Regions from separate parts of the Streptomyces sp. 840.1 genome, predicted to be linked through region 2. Evidence: riboswitches for the same ligand, from Rfam matches in the RefSeq annotation. Region 2 holds a riboswitch; each other region holds the start of a gene.

Region 1 (7,260 bases), on a different contig from region 2:
GACGCGGGGCTGCGCCCGGACCGCTGGGACGGCGGCCGGGTGGGCGTCGTACTGGGCGTCGGCGTGGGCGGTGTCTCCGTGCTCGTCGACAACGTCCGCAGGCTCGACGCCGACGGGCCGCTCGCGGTCTCCCCGCTCCTCGTCCCGATGATGATGCCGAACGCGGCGGCCGGAGAGGTCGCCATCGACCTGCGCGCCCACGGACCGAGTCTGGCCCCGGCCACCGCCTGCGCGTCGGGCGCGACCGCCATCGCCCTCGCCCGCGACCTGCTGACGAGCGGTCAGTGCGATGTGGTGGTGGCGGGCGGCGCGGAGTCCGTGGTGACCCCCCTGGTGGTGACCGCGTTCGCGGGGATGGGGGCGCTCTCGGTGCGCACCGGTGACCCGGCGGCCGCGTCGAGGCCGTTCGCCGAGGACCGCGACGGCTTCGTCCTGGGCGAGGGCGCGGCCGTGCTCGTGCTGGAACGGGCCGCGGACGTACGGGCCCGCGGCGGGCGGGCGCGCGCGGTGCTGGCCGGCGCCGGAGCGGCCACGGACGCCCACCACCCCACCGCACCCGACCCGGACGGCGGGGGCGCTCAGCGCGCGGTCGAGGGGGCACTGGAACAGGCGGGCTGGACCGCCTGCGAGGTGGACCACATCAACGCCCACGGCACCTCCACCCCGCTCAACGACGCCATGGAGGGCGCGCTGATCGCCCGGGTCTTCCCGCACCGCCCCTCGGTGACCGCGCCCAAGGGCGTCATCGGGCACACCCTCGCGGCGGGCGGTGCGATCGAGGCGGTGGCCACCGTACTGACCCTGGAACACGGCCTCGTCCCGCCGATCGCCAACCTCGACGCCCCGCCGGCGGACTCCGGACTCGACTGCGTGACCAAGGAACCCCGCAGACAGCGCGTCGAGCGGGCGCTCAGCCACTCCTTCGGATTCGGCGGCCACAACGTGGCCCTCGCCTTCCAGCGGGCCCCGGCACCCCGCTGAACAGGAAGTAAAGAGCCGCGATTGCCAGAATTCGGGTGTCCTGGCCGATTCTTGATCGTTCCTGTCGTATGACCACAACGATCGACGGCCCCGTGCTGACCGCCGGCCCGGAGCGGACCACGGACCGGCTCACCTCGGTGCTCCTGGGCACCGACGCCCGCCGGGAGCACGGCTTCTGGCAGCGGCTCATCGCCACCGACCCGTTCCGCCGGCCCGCCGGGCCCCTGCCCGGCCCCACCCCCGACGAACGGCTCGCCCTCGCCCACGCACGGCTGCGCACCCTCAACAGCACGCTGGACAGCGGCGCCAGGCTGGCGGCCGACCCGCGCGCCCTGGCCGCGCTGCACGAATGGCTCGCCCCGGTGGACACCTCGCTCGCCACCGTCGCGGGAATCCACTACAACCTCTTCCTCGGCAGCCTCCTGGACCACGACGACGACCGCTCCCGCGACCTGTCGGACTTCCTCGCGATGCGGCGCATCGGAACGTTTCTCTGTACGGAGGTGGCGCACGGCAACGACGCCGCCGCGGTCGAGACCACGGCCACCTACGACCCCGCCCGGGACGGATTCGTGCTGCATACCCCGCACTTGGGCGCGCAGAAGTTCATGCCCAACACCAGCCCGGCCGGCGGCCCCAAGAGCGGACTCGTCGCCGCCCGACTGCTCGTGGGGGGCACCGACCAGGGGGTCTTCCTGCTGCTGGTGCCGCTCACCGACTCCTCGCACGCCATGCCCGGGGTGCGGATCCGCAGGCTTCCGGCCCGGATGGGCAGCCCCGTCGACCACTGCCTGACCTCTTTCGACCAGGTGTTCGTGGGGCGCGAGGCGCTGCTCGGCGGCCGGCAGGGACGGGTCGACGACGACGGAGTGTTCCGCAGCGGCACCGCCGGCCGCAGACGCCGGTTCCTCGCCTCCATCGGCCGCGTCACCACGGGCCGCATCTGCATGAGCGCGAGCGCGATCGGCTCCGCCCGCGCCACGCTCGCCATCGCGGTCCGCTACTCCGGCCACCGGTACGTCTCCGGGGGCCGCGCGCTGCCGCCGCTGCCGGTGATCGCCCACCGCAGCCACCACGGCCCGCTCGCCGAGGCCATGGCCACCGTCTTCGCGATGAGCCTGCTGCACCGACGGGCCCTGGACCGCTGGGAGGCGGCGGCGCACGGACCGGAGCCGGAGCGCGAGGCGGCCGGGCGGCTGGTCGACGTCGCCAAGGGCTGGATCACCTGGCAGGCCCGGTCCGTGATCGTCGAATGCCGGGAACGGTGCGGCGCCCAGGGCCTGCTGGAGAACAACGGCATGAGCGAACTCGTCACCGCGGTGGAGGGTGCCATCACCGCCGAGGGCGACAACATGGCCATCCACGCCAAGGCCGCGTCCGAGATGGTCATCTCCGCGATGCCCGACGCCCCGGAGGCCTGGGGCACCGCGGCCGCGGGCCCGCAGCCCGGCGACCTGGACGACCTCCGCTTCCTCGGCCGGCTCCTGGCCCACGTGGAGCGGATCCAGTTCGCCCGTTCCCGCGTCCGCATGGCACGGGCCCCGCACGGCGGTCCGCTGCGGCGGTGGAACGAGGGGTCCGGGCCCGCGCTGCGCGGAGTCGAGGCGCATGCCTGCCGGCAGGCGGCCGAGGCGTACGCGGACGCGGTCGACGGCCTGCCCGAGGGGCCCGCCCGCGAGCGGCTGACCGAGCTGGCCCTGCTGTTCGCGCTGCGCCTGGTCCAGCATTACAGCGGGGACCTGCTCGTCGCCGGCCACCTCACGGCCGGCCAGGTCGAGGACCTGACGGAGCGCACCGAGCGACTCGTCACCGCGGTGGCGGCCCACCTGCCCGAGCTCGCCGACTCCTTCGCGCTGCCGGAGGAGGTGCTCGCCGACTGGCCCATCGCCGGAGCCCGCTACGCCGAGGCGTACGACGACCCGGGGGCTTCCTGGCACAAGGCCGGGTCCCCGGCACCCGCCGGGGCCGGGCGGTGAGGGGCGCGGCGGAGCGGGCGGCTGGACAGGGCGTGCGGCGCGCGGCCGACGCGGTACAGGGCGTCGGCGTCGGTGTCGTACTGCTGGCCTTCTGGGGCACCGCGGCCGTGCTCTCGCGCTGGTGCACGGGGGCGGGGACGCCCGCAGGCGAATCGGTTCGCCGCAAGGCGTAACTGGAGGGACGCTGCTCAGTTACTCCGGCGTCGGGGTGGTGCGAGGAACCGCCCCGGGACACCCCCGCCGGACGGGCATGATGGAGAGGAAGACCATGAGCGCGATTCACCCCACGATCACCGAGGTACTCAGCCGTACCTTCAGGGTGCCTGTGGCCGAGATTCTCCCCGAATCCACGATGGACAGCCTGGACATGGACTCCCTGGCAGTCGCCGAGTTCGCCGTCGTCATCAGGGAGGCCGTCGGCGTCGAGCTCGACCCGGGCACGCTGCACCGGGACACCAGCCTCGCCGGGCTCACGGAGTACCTCCGCGCCGCGGCCCGCGACGAGGCGCCGGTGAGCACGGCCCGATGAAGATGCCGGCCATCGCTGTCACCGGACTGGGAATGATCACCCCGGTCGGCAACGACACCGAGTCCACCTGGGACGGGGTGTGCGCCGGGGTCAGCCCGGCCCGCACCGTCCCCGAGCTCGCGGGATGCGCGATCGACTTCGCCTGCACGGTCGACGGCATCGACCTGGACGCCGCGATCGGCCGCCGTACCGCCTTCCGCATGGGCAGGTACACCAAGTTCGCGGTACTGGCCGCGCGGGAGGCGGTCTGCGACGCGGGACTCGACCCGGGCGGCTGGGACGGCAGCCGGGTCGCGGTCGTCGTCGGCACCAGCAGCGGCGGGTCCGCCGGCCTCACCGATCAGGCCCTGGTGCTGGAGCGGCGCGGGCCCGAGGCGACCTCGCCGTCCGGGATCCTGCTCACCATCCCGAACATGCCCGCGGCGGAGATCGCGATCGAGATGAGCGCGACGGGCCCCAGCCTGGCGCCCTGTACCGCCTGCTCGTCCGGGATCACCGCACTGTCCGTGGCCCGGGACCTGCTCGTCACCGGACAGTGCGACCTGGCGATCGCGGGAGCCACCGAATCGACCCTCTTCCCGATCGCCATGACGGGATTCGCCAGATCCGGCGCGGCCGCCCTCGCGGACCGGGACCTGTCCCGGCTCAGCCGGCCCTTCGCGGCCGACCGGGCCGGGCTCGTCATGGGGGAGGGCGCCGCCGTCATGGTGCTGGAGCGCGCGGCCGACGCCGAGGCACGGGGCGCCGAGCCACGCGCGCTGCTCGCGGGCACCGGCGCCACCACCGACGCCCACCACCCCACCAGCCCGCACCCCGACGGCCGCATCGCCCAGGCGGCCGTCGAGGCCGCGCTGCGCGACGCGGGCTGGCAGGCCGGGGACGTCGAGCACATCAACGCGCACGGCACGGCGACCCCGCGCAACGACGCGGCCGAAGCCGCCCTGATCGGCCGGGTCTTCCCGCACCGGCCGCCCGTCACCGCGCCCAAGGGCGTGCTCGGCCACTGCATGGGAGCGGCCGGAGCGATCGAGGCGGGGCTGACGATCCTGACGCTCCAGCGCGGGATCGTCCCGCCGGTCGCCAACCTGGACGCGCCCGCGCCCGGGTTCGACATCGACTGCGTGACCAAGCGGCCACGGGCGCTGCCCGTGCGGCGGGCCCTCAGCCACTCCTTCGGGTTCGGCGGGCACAACGCCGTGGCCGCACTCCTGCGGCCCTGAGGACGCGGCGGGCGGACCGGGCCGGGCGGGCCCGGTCCGCCCGCGGCACCTTCGCTGAGCTGCGCGGACCCGCGTGGTAGCGTGCCTGGGCCAGTCGAACTCCACGTAGGGGTCAGGGAATCCGGTGCGAATCCGGAACTGACGCGCAGCGGTGAGGGGGACGGGCGGGGCCAGCAGCCACTGGGAGACCTACGGGTCCCCGGGAAGGCGCCCCGACCGTACGAACCCGAGTCCGAAGACCTGCTGGCACCCGCGGTCCGGCACCGGTTCGCGGAACTCCGTACACCGGGCCCCGCGCATGGGCCCAGAGACGCCGAGGTACTTCGTGCCGCTCATAGCCGGCCATGCCCGCTCCGCCGCCCTGCTCACGGCCGGAACACTCCTGCTGACCGCCTGCGGAACAGGCGGTGACAGCTCCGCCGACGGGCCCGCCGGGGCCGACGGCTATCCGGTGACCCTGAAGAACTGCGGGCACACCGTCACCGTGCGAGCGGCCCCGCGCCGCGCCGTCCCGGTCGACCAGGGCTCCACCGAGATCCTGCTCTCGCTCGGCCTCGCCGGCCGGCTCGCCGCCACCGCCACCTGGACCGACCCGGTGATGAAGGGCCTGGAGAAGGCCAACGCCGGCATCCCCCGGATCTCCGAGAACCGCCCCTCGTCCGAGAAGGTCCTCGACCAGGAGCCCGACTTCGTCAGCGCGTCCTTCGAGTCGACGCTCGCCAAGGGCGGCGTCGCCCCCCGGGAACAGTTCGAGGAACTGGGCGTCCCCACCTACGTCTCGCCCGCCGACTGCACCGCCAAGGACAACAGCAAGGACGGCGACGGAGTCAGGACCGGAGCACTGACCATGGACAGCGTCTACCGCGAAGTACGCGACATGGCCAAGGTGTTCGGTGTCCCGGAGCGCGGCGAGAAGCTCGTCGCGGAGCTGACCGCCCGGGTACGGAAGGCGACCGACGGCATCGACGCCTCCGGCGCCACCCTGATGTACTGGTTCGCCAACTCCGAGTCCCCGTACCTGGCCGGCTGTTGCGGGGCGCCCGGCGTCATCACCCGGGAGCTGGGCGCGAAGAACGTCTTCGACGACACGCATGAGGAATGGCCGCAGATCAACTGGGAGACGGTCGCCGACCGCAACCCGGACGTGCTGGTCATCGGTGACCTGACCCGCAAGTCGCAGACCGCCGAGAGCGCCTCGCGGAAGATCGCGTTCCTGGAGTCCAATCCCGCAACGAAGAACATGGACGCCGTACGGCACAAGCGCTACGTGCTGCTCAGCGGACAGGCCATGAACCCGTCGATCCGCACGGTCGAGGGCGTGGAGCGGGTCGCCGCCGGGCTGCGCACCTTCGGGCTCGCGGGGTGACGGACACCGAACGTGCCACGCGGGCGACCGGACACGGGCCCTTCGCCGCCGGTGAGCGCGGACATGGCGGTGTCCGGGGCATCGGCGGGGGACTCCTGTGGGCCGGCGGCCTGCTGCTCCTGGTCCTGTCCGTCGCCGTGGCCGTCACCATCGGCCCGGCCCGGATCTCCGTCGGAGACGTCCGGGACACGGTGGCGGCCCACCTGGGGCTCGGGGATTCGCCGCTCAGCCCGATCCGGGACGGCATCATCTGGAACCTGCGCATGCCGAGGACCCTGCTCGCCGCCGTCTGCGGCGCCGGGCTCGCGGTCTGCGGCACCGTCATGCAGTCGCTCCTGCGCAACCCGCTCGCGGACCCGTTCGTCCTCGGCGTCTCCTCCGGGGCGTCGACCGGCGCGGTCGTGGTCGTCGTCCTCGGGGTCGGCGGGGGAGCGGTGTCCCTGTCGGCCGGCGCGTTCATCGGGGCACTCTGCTCCTTCGCGCTGGTCCTCCTGCTGAGCCACACCCTCGGCGGCAGCACCGACCGGGTGGTCCTGTCGGGGGTCGCGGCCATGCAACTGTTCTCCGCGCTGACCTCCTTCGTCGTGATGACCGCCGCCGACGCCGAGCAGACCCGCGGGGTGCTGTTCTGGCTGCTCGGCTCGCTCGGCGGCGTCGGCTGGAGCGATGTGTGGACCTGCTCCGCCGTGCTGGCCGTGACCCTCGTGATCTGCCTGGGCCACGCCCGTACGCTCGACGCCTTCGCCTTCGGGCAGGACGCGGCCGCCACCCTCGGCGTCCACGTCGGGCGCACCCGGATCGTGCTGCTCTGCGCGACCGCGCTGCTGACCGCCGCCCTTGTCAGCTCGGCCGGCGCCATCGGCTTCGTCGGCCTGGTGCTGCCGCACGCGGCCCGCGCGCTCGCCGGCTCCGGGCACCGCAGACTGCTGCCCGTCACCGCGCTCGCCGGGGCCGTGTTCCTGGTCTGGGTGGACACCCTCGCGCGCACCGTCCTCGATCCGCAGGAGGTTCCGGTGGGCGTCGTCACCGCCCTGATCGGGGTGCCCGCCTTCGTACTCGTCCTCTACCGCACCCGGCGGGCCGCGTGAGCGCGCCCGGCCGCGGGCTGCGGGCCGACCGGGTCAGCCGCGAGGCGGGCGGCCGCCTCATCCTGGACGGGGTCTCGCTGACCCCGCCGCCCGGTGCCAC
Region 2 (7,260 bases):
AGTCGCGCGGGCCACGAGCCCGTCCGCCGGCACCGCCGGGCCGGACGGCACGGTCTGGATCGCCGAACGCGCCGGAACCGTAAGGGTTCTGAATGCCCAGGGGATCGGCGAGCCGGTCCTGGACATCTCCGACGAGACGACCATCGACGGCGAACGCGGCCTGCTGGGCATCGCGTTCGACCCGGACTTCGCCCACTTCTACATCTCGTTCACGGACCTCGAAGGCACGAGCACCGTGGACGAGTTCGCCATGGAGGGCGGCGCGATCCGGCCGGACACCCGGCGCACCGTTCTGACACAGACCCAGCCGTACTCGAACCACAACGGCGGCGACATCATGTTCGGTCCCGACGGCTATCTCTACATCGGCCTCGGTGACGGTGGATCGGGCGGCGACCCGGACGGCAACGGCCAGAACCTCGGCACGCTGCTCGGCAAGCTTCTGCGGATCGATCCGGGCGGCGGCGACCCGTACGCCATCCCGGCGGACAACCCGTTCGTGGACGACCCGACGGCGCGGGGCGAGATCTGGGCATACGGACTGCGCAACCCGTGGCGGTTCTCGTTCGACGCGGGCACGGGCGACCTGCTGATCGGCGACGTCGGCCAGAGCGACTGGGAGGAGATCGACTGGGCTCCCGCGGCCAGCAAGGGCGGCGAGAACTACGGCTGGTCCTCGATGGAGGGCAACCACCCCTTCCGCGGCGGTACCGAGCCCGCGAACCACGTGCCGCCGGTGCACGAGTACGACCGCAGCGGCCTCGGCTGCTCGGTCACCGGCGGCTATGTCTACCGAGGCGATGCCATCGCCGGCCTCAAGGGCACGTACGTGTTCAGCGACTACTGCGACGGCACGATCCGCACCCTGCAGATCGAGAACGGCGAGGTCACCGGCGAGGGTGACCTCGGAGTCCAGGGCGGCGAGGTCATTTCGTTCGTGGAGGGCGGCGACGGCGAACTGTATGTTCTCGCCATCGGCGGCAGCATCTCGCGCATCGACCCGGCGTGAGCCGATGAGGTACCGCGCACACTGACAGCCGGGAGGCCCGCGGGGCCGGGACCGCGAACCGCGGTCCCGGCCCCGCCGGTCGCGGTGCGGCCGGCAGGGGCTGATTTCCGGTCGTGGCATGATCGGCGGCCATGGAGCACTTCATACGTCCCAACGGTTCACCGCCCGTCAACGGCTACAGCCACGCGGTCGCCTTCACCGGAGCGATGGTCGCCGTCTCGGGGCAGGTCCCCCTGGACGGCGACGGCAATCCGGTCGGTAAGGACGATGCCGAGGCCCAGGTCCGGCAGGTCTACGCGAACCTGATCACCGCGCTGGAGGCAGCAGGCTCAGGTCTGGAACACGTGGTCAAACTGACGGTCTACCTGACCGACCTGGACGACCTGGGCGCGTTCCGCACAGTGCGGGACGAGTACCAGGACGCCAAGAACCCGCCTGCCTGCTCCTTGGTGAGGGTGGCCGGCCTGGTCCACCCGGACTTCCGGGTCGAGATCGATGCATTGGCCGTGGCGCCGAGTGCTGGCCGGCGATCCGCTTCCCCTCGCGGCTGAAGCCGCACAGCGGATCCTTGCCTTCGAGGGGGCGAGCGCCGGCATCCGGTGATCCGGGCGTGGGGCCCCGGTGGCGCCGAGGGCAGCCGGCAGGGCCCACGCCGTGCCGCAGACGGCGCACGCGGTCCCGCCGGGCGGCCGCCCGGCGGGACCGTTTCGCTCAGGCCGGGGGCTGGCTGTCGCTGGTGGTGACGCGGACGTGGTCGACGACGAGTTGCTGGGGGAAGGTGGTGTTGCCGTCGGGGTCGCCGGGCCAGTAGCCGCCGACGGCGAGGTTGAGGATGAGGAAGAAGGGCTTGTTGAAGGCCCAGGTGTTGCCGCCGGTGTCGGCGGGGGTGCGGTGCTGGTAGACGTTGCCGTCGACGGACCACGTGACGGAGTCGGGGGCCCAGTCGATGGCGAAGGTGTGGAAGTCGTCGGCGAAGGCCTGGCCGCCGGGGAGGCTGTAGCCGGCGCCGATGCCAGCGGAGCCGGAGTAGCCGGGGCCGTGCAGGGTGCCGTGGACGGTGTTGGGTTCGAAGCCGACGTTCTCCATGATGTCGATCTCGCCGGAGTTGGGCCAGCCGACCTGTCCGATGTCGTCGCCGAGCATCCAGAAGGCGGGCCACATGCCCTGGCCGCGCGGGATCTTCATCCGGGCCTCGACGTGGCCGTAGGTCTGGGTGAACTTGCCCGAGGTGTTGAGCCGCGCCGAGGTGTACTCACAGGTGCCGTACCAGCACTGGTAGTTGTTCGGGTTCTCCTTGCGCGCGGTGATGACCAGATGGCCCTGGCCGTCCAGCGCCGCGTTGCTGTTCCCGGCCGTGTAGTACTGCCGCTCGTGGTTGTTGACGTTGTCACCGGTCTCGATCTGCCACTTACCGCCGTCAACGGCGGAACCTGCGGCTCCGTCGAAGTCGTCGGTGAACGTCGCGGCGGCGGTGGACGCCTGCGTGGTGACGGATCCCTTCGAGGCCGGAGACGGCATGGGGGCGCCGGAGGCGAGGCCGGAGGTGGCGGAGACGAGGGCGAGTACCGAGAGTGCGGAGACCAGGAGGCGCCTGGTCAGGTGGGGGGAGCTCATGTGAATTTCCTTTCCGTACGGGACGGAGGAAATGTGACTCACCATGCATATGACAAGTGGGGGCATGGCGGCCACGTGGGGGAGTTGAGGCCTTAGTTCACTTCGTGATTTAAGAAGTGAACCAAGAGCGTGTCAAGGCTCTTGGCAGACCACAGTTCTTGCACGCACCGGGCCGCCGCCCCGTCGGCGCGTTCGTCAGCTCTCCGGTTCCGCCGGGAGCGGCCGGCCGCAGCGCAGGTTCCACCGCCCCGACCTGCCGCTGAGCTCCGTGACGGTCAACGGGGCGACGTCCAGCCGCCAGAAGGCCTGCGGCGGGAGGTCCAGTGCGTGGACCGTCGCGGCGCGGATCACGGCGGGCTCGGCCACCGCCAGCACCCGCCCGTCGTCGCTTCCGTGCGGGGAGTCGAGCCACGAGCCCACCCGCGTGCACAGTTCCAGCAGGGACTCACCCCCGTGCGGCGCGGCGGCCGGGTCGCTCAGCCAGGCGGCCACCCCGTCCGGCTCGGCCGTGCTCACCTCGGCCAGCCGGGCGCCGGACCAGCGGCCCATCTCCCAGTCCCGCAGGGCGGGTTCGGGTTCGGACCGGAGCCCCAGTGCGTCCGCGGTCGCGGTGCAGCGCATGGACGGGCCGCGCATGCGCCTGGCCGCCGATGGCACGGCGGGTGCGGCGGCCCGCGCCTGCCGGAGTCCGGAGTCGTCGAGCGGCGCGTCACCGGCGAACCGGGCCTCGCGCAGCGCCGCGTTCATCGCCGGTGAGATCAACATCACCCGTACCGTCATTGCTGCCCTCAACTCCCTGAACGGTGGCCACTTGCCCGACCACACCATGGCATCAGGGCTTCCCGGACGCCCGGACCGCACCATGGCGGCGCCCACGCCCAGGCGGTATGGTCGCGACCACACGACGAGGGTGTGACGGAAGTCCGGTGAGAATCCGGCACGGTCGCGCCACTGTGAACCCGTACCTGTGCGGGGAAGTCAGACCCAGCACCTTCGTCTCAGGCACCACGATCGGGACGCGTGTTCCCACAGGAGGTTCTGCCATGGCACAGACTGCTGCCCCCGCCACCGGCGCACCCGCCATCACTCCCATCTCACTGAAGGCCATCGCCCCTTGGGCGGTCTTCTTCGGCATCCTCATGCTGATCCTGCTCTACTTCGTCGGCGCCGAGCAGGGCGCCACCTCCGTCATCTCGGGCGCGGGCGTGCACGAGTGGGTCCACGACGGCCGTCACCTGCTCGGTTTCCCCTGCCACTGACCCACCGGGCTGATCCAGGGGAATCCCTCATGAACTCCATATCTGTCAGAGCTCTGCTGGTCCGCGGCATGCTGGCCGGCCTCGTCGCGGGCGCGCTCGCGCTGGCCGTCGCCTACTTCCTCGGCGAGTCCCGGGTGGACGCCGCCATCGCCCTGGAGGAGGCGCACAGCCACGACCACGGTGGCGGCGAGGAACTCGTCAGCCGCACCATGCAGTCCACCGCGGGCCTCGCCACCGGCGTAGTCGTCTTCGGCGTGGCCATCGGCGGCATCGCCGCACTCGTCTTCTGTTACGCGCTCGGCCGGATGGGCCGCTTCGGTCCGCGCGCCACCGCGGCGCTGATCGCGGGCGCGGCCCTGCTGGCCGTGTACGTCGTGCCGTTCCTGAAGTACCCGGCGAATCCGCCGGCCGTCGGCAACCCCGACACCATCGGCAGACGCACGGCACTGTTCTTCCTGATGGTCGCCCTCAGCGTGCTGCTGGCCGTCGCCGCCGTCATCCTCGGCAGGCGGCTGGCACCCCGCCTGGGCGCCTGGAACGCGACGATCGCCGCAGGGGCCGGATACGTCCTGCTCATCGGTCTCGCGTACGTCTTCCTGCCCTCGTTCAACGAGGTCGGAAAGGGCTTCCCGGCCACCCTGCTGTGGCAGTTCAGGCTGGCCACGCTCGCGGTCCAGGTCACGCTGTGGACCACTTTCGGGCTGCTCTTCGGCTACCTCACCGAACGGCTGCTGGTGCCGAGGGCGCAGCCTGCCCGTGCAGGCGGCACAACAGCGGAACGCGCCGCGGCCGCGGCGGGCTGACCCGCCCACGCGCCGTCGGGCCCGTGCAGCGCCGGAACCCGCGAGGTGAGTCCTCGCGGGTTCCGCCGCGTCACGGGCCGGCTCGCGTCACCGCCCGGCGGGACCGTCCCAGTCCACGCGGTAGTGCTTCAGCAGGGAGTCCTCACGCACCAGGCGCATGCCTGCGGCCGTCATGACGCGCTGGGACGCGACGTTGTCGAGGTCGGTGTCCCCGTGCACGCAGACGACGCCCAGGCCGCGGGCGAACCGCAGCAGCGCGCGGAGCGCCTCGGAGGCGTACCCCATGCCCTGGACCGAGGGCACGAGCCCGTAGCCGATCGTGACGTGCCCGGCCTCGTCGGGAACCCCGTGGAACCCGAGCCCGCCGATCACCGGCCCGTCCTTGCCGAGCCGTATCTCGTACGAGCCGAACGGAGCCGGATCCCCGGTCTCGGCAATGGCGCGCAGGACGCGCGTGGCCGCCGCCCGCTCGCCCTGGGAGGGGTATCCGGCCGCCCACCGGACGCCTTCCGGTGGCCGGCCCTCCACCACGTGCTCGACGTCGGATGCGCTCATCGCGCGGAGCAGGAGGCGCGGGGTATCGATAACGGTCATGACGCAGTGGACTATCACGCGGTGCGGGCGGGCCGCACCCGGATATCTCCCGGTGAACGCCCGCCCGTACCGCATGTCCCACCCGCCGCAGGCACCCCCGGTCGACCTGCGGTCACGCGCCGCCCGCCGGGGTGAAGTCCCCGGCCAGCGCGGCCGCCACCCGCAGGTGTGTCGCCGCCTCGGTCTGCCGCCCCTGGCGCTCCAGCGTGCGGCCGAGCATCAGCCGGGCGTAGTGCTCCACGGGGTCGAGCTCCAGTACCGCCCGCAGTTCCGTCTCGGCCCGGCCGAGCCGCGCCGAGTGGTAGTAGGCCCTCGCCAGCAGCAGGCGCGGCGCGACCTGCTCCGGCACCTCCTCGACCAGCCCGCCCAGGATCCGGGCCGCCACCAGGTACTCCTTCGATTCGAAGAAGAACTGCGCGCGCTCCCACCGCTCGGCTGCGGTACCGAACTCGTAGTAGGTGTCGCTCATTCGTCCTCCTCGGTCGAGGCTCGCCGCCGGGCCCGTCCCGGCTGCGTCGATGGTCACAACACTCCAAGGTGGTTTAACATTCCACTAAATATTCGGCGTGGGTGCCGTCGGACCGGGCCCGTACGGGAATAGGTTGAGCGCCATGAGCAATCTCGATCGCCAGGCAGTTCCCTCCGTCTGCGGAGGGCGCGGCTTCGTCGTCGCCGAACCCGTACGCGAACTCCTCACCCCGCGTCGGGTGAAGCTCGGGGAGTCCACCGAGGTGCGCAGACTGCTGCCCAACCTCGGCCGCCGCATGGTCGGTGCCTGGGCCTTCGTGGACCACTACGGCCCCGACGACATCACCGACGAGCCCGGGATGCAGGTGCCGCCCCACCCCCACATGGGCCTGCAGACCGTCAGCTGGCTGCACGAGGGCGAGGTCCTGCACCGCGACAGCCTCGGCAGCCTGGCGACGATCCGCCCGTACGAACTCGGCCTGATGACCTCGGGCCGGGCGATCAGCCACTCCGAGGAGAGCCCCAGGCCGCACGCCGCTCTGCTGCACGGCGCACAGCTCTGGGTCGCGCTCCCCGACGCCCACCGCGACGCCGAGCCGCACTTCCAGCACCACACGGACCTGCCGACGGTCACGGCCCCCGGCCTCACCGCCACGGTGATCCTCGGCGAACTCGACGGTGCGCTCTCGCCCGGCACCGCGTACACCCCGATCGTCGGCGCCGACCTGGCGCTGCGCCGGGGCGCCGAGGCCCGCCTCCCGCTCGACCCCGACTTCGAGTACGCGGTGCTGTCGATGTCCGGCGAGGCGGAGGTCGACGGCGTACCCGTCCTGCCGGGTTCGATGCTCTACCTCGGCTGCGGCCGCACCGAACTCCCGCTGCGCGCGGAGTCCGACGCCGGTCTGATGCTCGTGGGCGGTGAGCCCTTCGAGGAGGAGATCGTCATGTGGTGGAACTTCGTGGGGCGTTCCCACGAGGAGATCGAGGAGGCCCGGCAGGCGTGGGCGGAGGGCTCCCGCTTCGGTGAGGTGCACGGCTACGACGGCGACCGGCTGTCTGCTCCCGCACTGCCGCCGGTGGCGCTGAAACCGCGGGGACGGGTGCGCTGACCTGGAGGGATGTGTTCTCCGACGGTCTTAGTCGTGTGCGCCGGCTGCGGCCCCCCGCCAGTACGGCGGAGGGGCGCAGTTGCGCCTCCGGTAGGTCGATTCCTAGGGCGGTGCCTGCCCTGCCCGACCAGCGCTCTCCGGCTCCCGCTCCTGTTGCTCGGCCCTGTGGAACTCGTCGTCCGGCAGCTGACGGGCCCGTTGTGCAGTGGGGGTGCGCCCCGTCTCCCGCGGTGTCACGATGTCCGGTGAGAGGTGCCTGACCCGGTCATGGAACAGGGCTACTCGCTGCTGCCACTCACCGCGCGTACTCCAGGTATTCGGTGTCAGCCATCTCGCCCACTCATGCTGCCCTGGTCTACCGCCCCGACGTCAGTGAATCGCCTGGCGGGCCGCGGAACCACGAT
Region 3 (7,260 bases), on a different contig from region 2:
CCTCGTGCGGCGCTCCGGAAGCGACGACACCGCCGTCGCACAGAACGAACAGGCGATCGCAGTAGTACGCGGCCAGGTTGAGGTCGTGCAGGGCGACGAGGACCGTCGCGGGCAGTCTGCGCAGTACGGTCAGGATCTCCAACTGGTGCCGGATGTCCAGGTGGTTGGTCGGTTCGTCCAGGACGAGCAGCGACGGCTCCTGGGCCAGAGCACGGGCGATCAGAACCCGTTGGCGCTCGCCGCCGGAGAGCCGGTCGAAGGCGCGGTCGGCCAGGGGGACGGCGTCGACCGAGGTGAGTGCCGCCTCGATCAGCGCGGCGTCCTGCGTCGTGTCGCCCGACAGCAGTCGCTTGTGCGGGGCGCGGCCCATCGCGACGACCTCACGCACGCTCAGATCGAGGCCGGAGGGAGCGTCCTGCACCACTGCGGCCAGGGTGCGTGCCAGTTGGCGCGGTGGCAGTGACCAGGCGTCTTCGCCGTCGACGCGGACCGTTCCGGCTGCCGGCCGCAGTATCCGGTAGACGGCGCGCAGCAGGCTGGACTTGCCGCTGCCGTTCGGTCCGACGAGGCCGATCGTCTCCCCGGGGCGGGCCGTGAGCGTGACGTCGTGGACCAGCCGCCGTGCCCCGGCCGTGAGCGTGACGCCCTCGACGCGCAGTTCGGCCGCCGTCATGCCGTGCCTCCCGCGTTCTTACGGGCGTCGCGTCGCATCAGCCACAGGAAGAAGGGCCCCCCGCACAGGGCGGTGAGGACCCCGACCGGCATCTCCTGCGGTGCCGCTACGGTCCGTGCCGCGATGTCCGCCAGGACCAGGAAGGACGCACCCCCGAGCGCGGCGGCGGGCAGCACCCGCCGGTGGTCGCCGCCGACGAGGAGCCGCACGGTGTGCGGCAGCATCAGTCCGACGAAACCGATCGGTCCGGCCGAGGCCACCAGCACCCCGGTGACCAGCGAGACGAGCACGAACATCCGGGCCCGGAACCGGGCGACGTCCAGGCCCATGGTGGCGGCGGCCTCCTCGCCGGCGAGCAGCAGGTTCAGGTTCGGGGACTGCACCATGAGGACGGCGATGCCGAGCAGCAGCGCCAGGCCCGGCAGCCACAGCGAACCCCAGGACACGCCGCCCAGGCCGCCCAGCGTCCAGGCGAGGACGGTGCGTGCCTCGTTGCCGTTGTCCGTCGTCAGGAGCATCAGGTTCAACAGCGCGCTGAGCACTGACGCCACCGCGACCCCGGCCAGGATGAGCCGCAGCGAGGTGATGCGGCCGCCGGTACGGGCGGCGGCGTAGACGAGCACGAGTGCGCCCAGTGCCCCGGCGAACGCGGCCGCCGACAGGGACACCGTCCCGAAGAAGCTCACCCCGAACACGATCACCGAGACCGCGCCGAGCGAGGCGCCGGAGGACACTCCGAGGAGGTACGGCTCGGCGAGCGGATTGCGCACCAGAGCCTGCAACGCCGTGCCGACGACGGCGAGACCCGCGCCGGTGACCGCGCCGAGCAGGACGCGGGGCCCGCGCACGTCGAGGACGATCGTCTCCCGCGCTCGGCTCCAGGTGGGTTCCGTCCAGTCGGCGCCGAGCGCGTGCGTGACGATGCCCCACACCTGGCCGGGCGGCACGTGCACCGAGCCGAAAGCGAGTCCCGCGGTCAAGCAGGCGGCCAGGAGCACGGTGAGCCCGACCAGGGTGAGCGCGAACGCGGCCCGGCGGCGCGGCTTCACCAGGGCGGTGTTCTCGGCGTCCGTGGTGGACGCGGTCACTTGAAGCTGTCCGGGTGCAGTCCGCGCGCCAGGTCGCCCACCGCGTCCGCCGAGCGGACGCCGACGAGGGTGTCGGTCAGCGGCAGCACCACGAAACGCCTGTTCTTGATCGCGGGCACATCGGCGAGGGCCGGCTGGGAGAGCAGGAACTTCTTCTTCTGCGCGACGCCGGTGCCCGCGTAGTCGTAGATGGCGATGACGTCGGGCTTGCGGTCGACGACCTGCTCCCAGGAGACGTCGCCGAACACGTCGTCCAGGTCGGAGAAGACGTTCCTGCCGCCTGCCAGTCTGATCAGTTCGTTGCCCAGGCCCTTGCCACCGGCCGTGAAGGCGGACTTGTCGCCGCTGTCGTAGACGAACACGGAGACGTCACGCGCGTCCTTCACGGCCTCGCTCGCCTTGCGGGCGCGGGTGCGCAGCTCGGAGACGAGGGTGGAGGCGCGGTCCGAGACGCCGAAGATCTTGCCGATCGTGCGTATCTCGGTGTACGTGTCCTCCATGGTCACCCCCTTCTCTCCGGCGCAGTTCTCCCGGTTGAGGTAGGTGTCGATGCCCGCGTCCTGGAACGCCTTGCGCGAGCGGCCCTCCTTCTCCGCGAACGCGCTGGCGTAGCCGCCGTAGACGAAGTCGGGATCGGTGTCGAGGGCCTTCTCGAACGACGGCGCCCCCTTCGACAGCTGCGGGATCGACGCGAAGTCCTTGCGCAGAGCGGGCAGGACCGCCGAGTCCGGGTACGACGTACCGGCCATCCGGTCCTTGAGCCCCAGCGAGAGCATCACTTCGGTCGGATGCTGGTGGATGGTCACCGCACGGGACGGCGGCTCGGTGTACGTCGTCCTGACACCACAGTTGTCGATGGTGACGGGGAAGCCCTTCGCCGCCGAGGCGCTCGCCTCCGGGGGGCCGGCGGTGGCGCCGGACGAGCCGCAGCCCGACGTCAGCGCAATCGCCGACAGCACGGTGAGGGCTGCGGTGAGGCGCACGAGCCCGCGGCCGCGTGGGGCTGCGTACACCGCAGGCGAGGGGGAGAGCGAGAAAAGGGGACGGCTGTGACCGTCGTGCATGGGAAGCCTCCTGCGGAGTCCGCGCTCCTCGGATCGGGCCCGCGGCAGGTCAGTGACCTGACTTCCGCACACGCCCCGTGGGACATGCGCGGTCACAGTGGCGGGACCGCGCCGGACTCGCACCGGCTTCCTGGCTCCTGCTGCGGCATTGACCTGGTGATCGTACGTAATGACCGGGTGAACGAGGAAACCGGTCCGTTCCTGGGGAGAGGTTCCTGGAAGACCGCGCGAGCGAGTACCGAGTACGGAACAGCGCGCGATCATCGCCATCGCCACGACATCGGGGCAGGTGATCTCCATCAATTGACCCCTTTTGACCCTTCAAGCCGTGAAGGCGATACGGTGCGCCGACATCTTCTTCATCGTCGGCAAGGGACCCCACGAAGCGAAGCGGCCTGCCCGACCGGTGCCACCAGATGATCGGGGAGCACGCGCGGGGTCCGTACCGCGTGGTGAAGGTCGAAGACCCCGGCCGTGACCGGCGCCCAAGGGACCGCTCCGATTACACGGCGGCCGTGCAGGACCGGGGGGGGCTTGCCCCCGGGCACGTAGGTGGGGACCTGCGGACCGCCGGCTCCCTCTGCGCCTGGCACGTCTGCTGCCGGAGTCGACACAGGATTCAACCGTGAAACCGGGTGCACGCTGAACTCCATGACTCGCGGGGAGAGGAACTGCTACTGACGAGCTCGTGCATGGTTGGCGGTGAGACGTCGAGCTCTGGATAGTCGATCATGGTTGCGTGGTGACGAACGTGACGCGTACCGCGATCATCAGCAACCGGAGGATCACGGGGCTTTCGGCCGCTGTGGTCGCTGAACTCGTTTCAGAGGTTGGGCCGTTGTGGCACGAATGTCACCAAGCCAGGCTCGTGCACCTTCGCCACGGGGTCACTCATGGTGTGCTGGCCTGCTGGTTCGGCGTGGACCGCTCGTCTGTCCCCCGGGCCATCGGCGAAGTGCGGCCCCTGCTCGCCGAGCGGGGATGCACTATCAGCCCCGGCGTGCGGCTGCGATCCCTGGCCGAGGTCGTTGACCATCTCGGCACGACCGGGAAGACCGGCATCATCGACGGCACTCGGATTCGTGTCCGCCGCCCGGCCGTTGGCAGCAAGAACCGGGACCGGTTCATCTCCGGCAAGAACAAGCAGATCGCCGTGAAGGTCATGGTGTTCACCGACGGGGACGGGCGGCTGCTGTTCTGTAGCCTGACCAGACCCGGGAGTTGCGCGGACATCACCCACACCCGAGAGTGAGGGCTGGTCAAGTTCCTGGCCGACGGGTCAACGGTCGAGATCCTGGCGGATGGCGGCTACCAAGGACTCGGAGCACAGACCGGCGGACGCGTCGTGACACCACCGCACCCCGGCCCACTGCCCCAGCAGCAAACCGCAGGCCGAATCCTGGCTCGGCAGATGTAAGCACCGAGACGCCGCCCTGGCCTTCGATGTCCCACTGCTAACCGTGCACGAGCTCATTAGCTCCGGCATTGAGGGGCCAGCCGACGGGCGGCTGGCCCCTCAACCCGGGATGAAGGGTCGGGTGTTACTCGGTCAGACGGCCAGGTGCTCCAGGATGTCGACCAGTTTCGCGGGCTGGAGCACGAACCCGGTGTGGCTGGTGTTCATCGTGTGTACGTCGTACGGATTGTCAGGGGTCAGCGCGTCGCATTCGGCGATCAGACGGTCCTGCATGGCCACGGGGATCGTCCGGTCGTCGGCCAGACGGATGTACGTGCGTGCGATGGTGCCCCAGGTGGCGGCGTCACCTCGCGCGTCGGCCGTCATCACCGCCAGCGATTCGTCCGGCTGGAGGATGTTGAGGAAGGCACGGAACTGTTCATCGGTGCCGTCCGCCATTATGGCCGCCTTGAGCAGGGCGAGCAGAACAGGGTCGGACGTACGGTAGTTGGCCCGGCCGGCACCCAATTCGGCGGGATCGCCGACGTTCAGTGCTGCCAGCGGTGCCAGCAGGTTCTCGCTGAACTCGGGCTCCTGCATGTACTCGATGGGGTTCGCGCGCTGTACGCACGACCACGCGGAGACGTAGACGAGCCGGTTCACCAGGTCGGGGACGGTGTTGCCCACCCCGGTGATAGTGGTCCCGCCGAGGCTGGCGCCGACGAGGACCACCGGCCCGTGCTCGGCCACCTGCCGGACGACGTCGACGACCATGTCGACGTTGTCTTCCAGGGTGACCGCAGCAAGGGTCGACGGCACGGCCGCCCACGCTTCGAGGTCCTGCGGCGCCTGGTAGGCGGCCGGATACTGTGCGTCGAATCCGTGGCCCGGAAGGTCGACGGCGAAGCTCCGATGGCCACGCAGCGCCAGTTCGCGCTGGACGGGAGCCCAGAGCAGCGAACTGGAGCACGAGCCGTGCACGAGCACGAACGTCGTATCCGCCTCGCGGGCCTGCCGTGGGCGCAGAGAGGTGCTGGGAACAGAAGTCATACGGGTCAGTCCTATGTCCGATGTGCGCTACGGCAGGCATGGCCGAGGGGCTGATGCCGCCGAAGCTGAGTGAGAAACGGACGCGCCTGTGATCAGGCGCATCCGGTTCAGTGGCCGTGCACACCCGTGCCGAGGGCAGCGGCAACCACCGCGTGCCGACCAGTGGCAGCACGCGTAGGGATGCGCTCACCGCAAAGGGGCGCGCGTCGCCTTGGGGTCGATCGGCACCCGCAGGGCAGTGGACTCCGTGAGACCGCGGTGGTCTCCTGCGGGTTGCGCGACTGGTCCCGGTCGCGGAGCAACTAAGGCGACAGGCGGTTCTCAGACGGTCCGGAGACGGACGTAAATGTAGGACATGACAAGCACCCTAACCGATGTTCGATCATTGGCGAGGGCATTAATTTGGCAGCCTCGGTGACGATCCAACTCCGCCGCTGCGTTGGGAAGTGGCTCCGAGATCGTCACAGTCGGCCTGACGTCCACGCGGTCATTGAGGGTGGGGCAGCTCGCTGGGGGCTTGATGAGACACGTGTGGGAGACGCCAGGGCGGTGAAGACCCGCTCCCAGACGTCCGGTCCGCGAGCAACGGCTCGGTCCGCGAGCATGGTGCATCAATTAACGGCATACTCGGGCCGACGACCGACTGATCCAAACGAAACGTCTAAGGGCTGTTCCTGGGCTGCTTACGCGTGTGCCCCCTCGGACCTGTTGACCGAGAGGGCACACGCGTTGCGGCGAGGCTACTGCTCGACCTTGAGTTCCAGTTCGCAGTCGAGGATCTGCGTGAATTCTTCATTTCCCTGACGGTACTCGAACCGGCAGCGCTTGATGTTTTTCTCGGGTGGTGAGGTGATGTGAAGTTTGGCCTGGAAGAACATTTCGCTTTCCTTCTTGGCCGGGACCTTCACCGGCGAGACCGCGTAGTTCTTCAGGCGGGCGAAGTCGGGTGTGTCGGATTCCCCTTCGAGCGCCAGCAGGGGTAACCCATCGGTGTCCTGCAGGTTGTAAGCGGCGTAGCTGACCACCTTGAGTCCCTTGGGGGAGTCGACGACACTCGCTCCGGTGATCTCGATGGGCCGGCTACTCACATTGCGGGGCACGGGGAGTGCGAAGTACCACGTCTGCCCAGTCTTCGCGTGGGTGTTGCCGACCGTGCCGCTCGACTGTGTTCCTTCCGTGTCCAGCGCCTTGCCCTGGCTCTGCGAGTCGGAGCAGCCGGCGAGGAGGAGAAGGATCAGCAGCGCCGCACCTTCAGTACGAGTAGAAGACGCCCGGCTTGCCCGAAAGAATGTCATTCTTTCCCCAGATGTAGTGCTTGGAGTTCTTCCTGTCACCGGCGAGGATGCGCTGCCTGGTCCGTGGGCCGCACGATATGGGACTAGGTGTCCTGTCCGTTGACGAGGTGGGGATCGAAGCCGGTCGGCAGGTCCCCGGTCGCGTTCCGCCACTTGGTGAGGTAGTCCGACACATTGGTCTGGCACGTCGACAAAGCGAAAGTCCTGGCGGATTCCGCCGTGGACTGCGGAGCCGCGATCGCGCCCGCAGTCAAGGTCCGCCATGTGAAGGATCTTCAGTGGCGCAACGACGGGTAGGCCTGTTCGTGCCGAGTCGGCTGTTCGAAATGAATGAGGGAACTCATGGAAAATATTCTGACACTGGCGGCGGCTGGGCAGGGCAGGAAAGAGTTGCCCCCCTGGGGGATTGCGGTCTTCCTGGTGATAGTGGCCATGGTGGGGGTTTTCCTTCTCTTCAGATTCAAGAAGCGCCGGTAATGAGGAGTCCGGCATCGTCTTCTGTCGCGTAACTCACTGACGGGAAACACGGGAAGGAGTAGACCTCGTCGACGGCTGGGTGAAACGCCGAGACCGTTGCCATGGGGCGGAGGGCGGAACCGCTCCGGTTCGTCAAAAGCTCGTAACGCGATCATGGTCGATTCTTCTTGAGGCACCTCCAGCAGATGAGGGCAAGAGCCCCGATCTCGGTGACAAG

The links. Region 2 has a riboswitch for cobalamin ahead of EDD93_RS34540 (CbtB-domain containing protein). Riboswitches for the same ligand answer to the same signal wherever they lie in the genome.
Region 1: it holds a riboswitch for cobalamin, as region 2 does, so the genes downstream of both, EDD93_RS31300 (ABC transporter substrate-binding protein) here and EDD93_RS34540 (CbtB-domain containing protein) in region 2, are expected to answer to the same signal.
Region 3: it holds a riboswitch for cobalamin, as region 2 does, so the genes downstream of both, EDD93_RS24220 (ABC transporter substrate-binding protein) here and EDD93_RS34540 (CbtB-domain containing protein) in region 2, are expected to answer to the same signal.

The regions. Positions count from the first base shown of each region.
Region 1 covers NZ_RJUU01000002.1:1,168,304-1,175,563, forward strand. The annotation lists gene EDD93_RS31280 (beta-ketoacyl synthase) at 1-981, shown strand, start outside; gene EDD93_RS31285 (acyl-CoA dehydrogenase) at 1,050-2,957, shown strand; gene EDD93_RS39755 (hypothetical protein) at 2,990-3,130, shown strand; gene EDD93_RS31290 (acyl carrier protein) at 3,226-3,486, shown strand; gene EDD93_RS31295 (beta-ketoacyl synthase) at 3,483-4,706, shown strand; cobalamin riboswitch at 4,781-4,969, shown strand; gene EDD93_RS31300 (ABC transporter substrate-binding protein) at 5,005-6,072, shown strand; gene EDD93_RS31305 (iron ABC transporter permease) at 6,069-7,160, shown strand; gene EDD93_RS31310 (ABC transporter ATP-binding protein) at 7,157-7,260, shown strand, end outside.
Region 2 covers NZ_RJUU01000003.1:464,901-472,160, reverse strand. The annotation lists gene EDD93_RS34560 (sorbosone dehydrogenase family protein) at 1-1,009, shown strand, start outside; gene EDD93_RS34555 (RidA family protein) at 1,141-1,560, shown strand; gene EDD93_RS34550 (family 16 glycosylhydrolase) at 1,721-2,623, opposite strand; gene EDD93_RS34545 (histidine phosphatase family protein) at 2,819-3,403, opposite strand; adenosylcobalamin (AdoCbl) riboswitch at 3,515-3,664, shown strand; gene EDD93_RS34540 (CbtB-domain containing protein) at 3,667-3,882, shown strand; gene EDD93_RS34535 (CbtA family protein) at 3,912-4,685, shown strand; gene EDD93_RS34530 (GNAT family N-acetyltransferase) at 4,773-5,279, opposite strand; gene EDD93_RS34525 (tetratricopeptide repeat protein) at 5,392-5,748, opposite strand; gene EDD93_RS34520 (pirin family protein) at 5,891-6,856, shown strand.
Region 3 covers NZ_RJUU01000001.1:5,283,777-5,291,036, forward strand. The annotation lists gene EDD93_RS24210 (ABC transporter ATP-binding protein) at 1-673, opposite strand, end outside; gene EDD93_RS24215 (iron ABC transporter permease) at 670-1,761, opposite strand; gene EDD93_RS24220 (ABC transporter substrate-binding protein) at 1,758-2,825, opposite strand; cobalamin riboswitch at 2,855-2,997, opposite strand; gene EDD93_RS24230 (transposase) at 3,565-4,077, shown strand; gene EDD93_RS24235 (alpha/beta fold hydrolase) at 4,375-5,271, opposite strand; gene EDD93_RS39445 (hypothetical protein) at 6,012-6,566, opposite strand.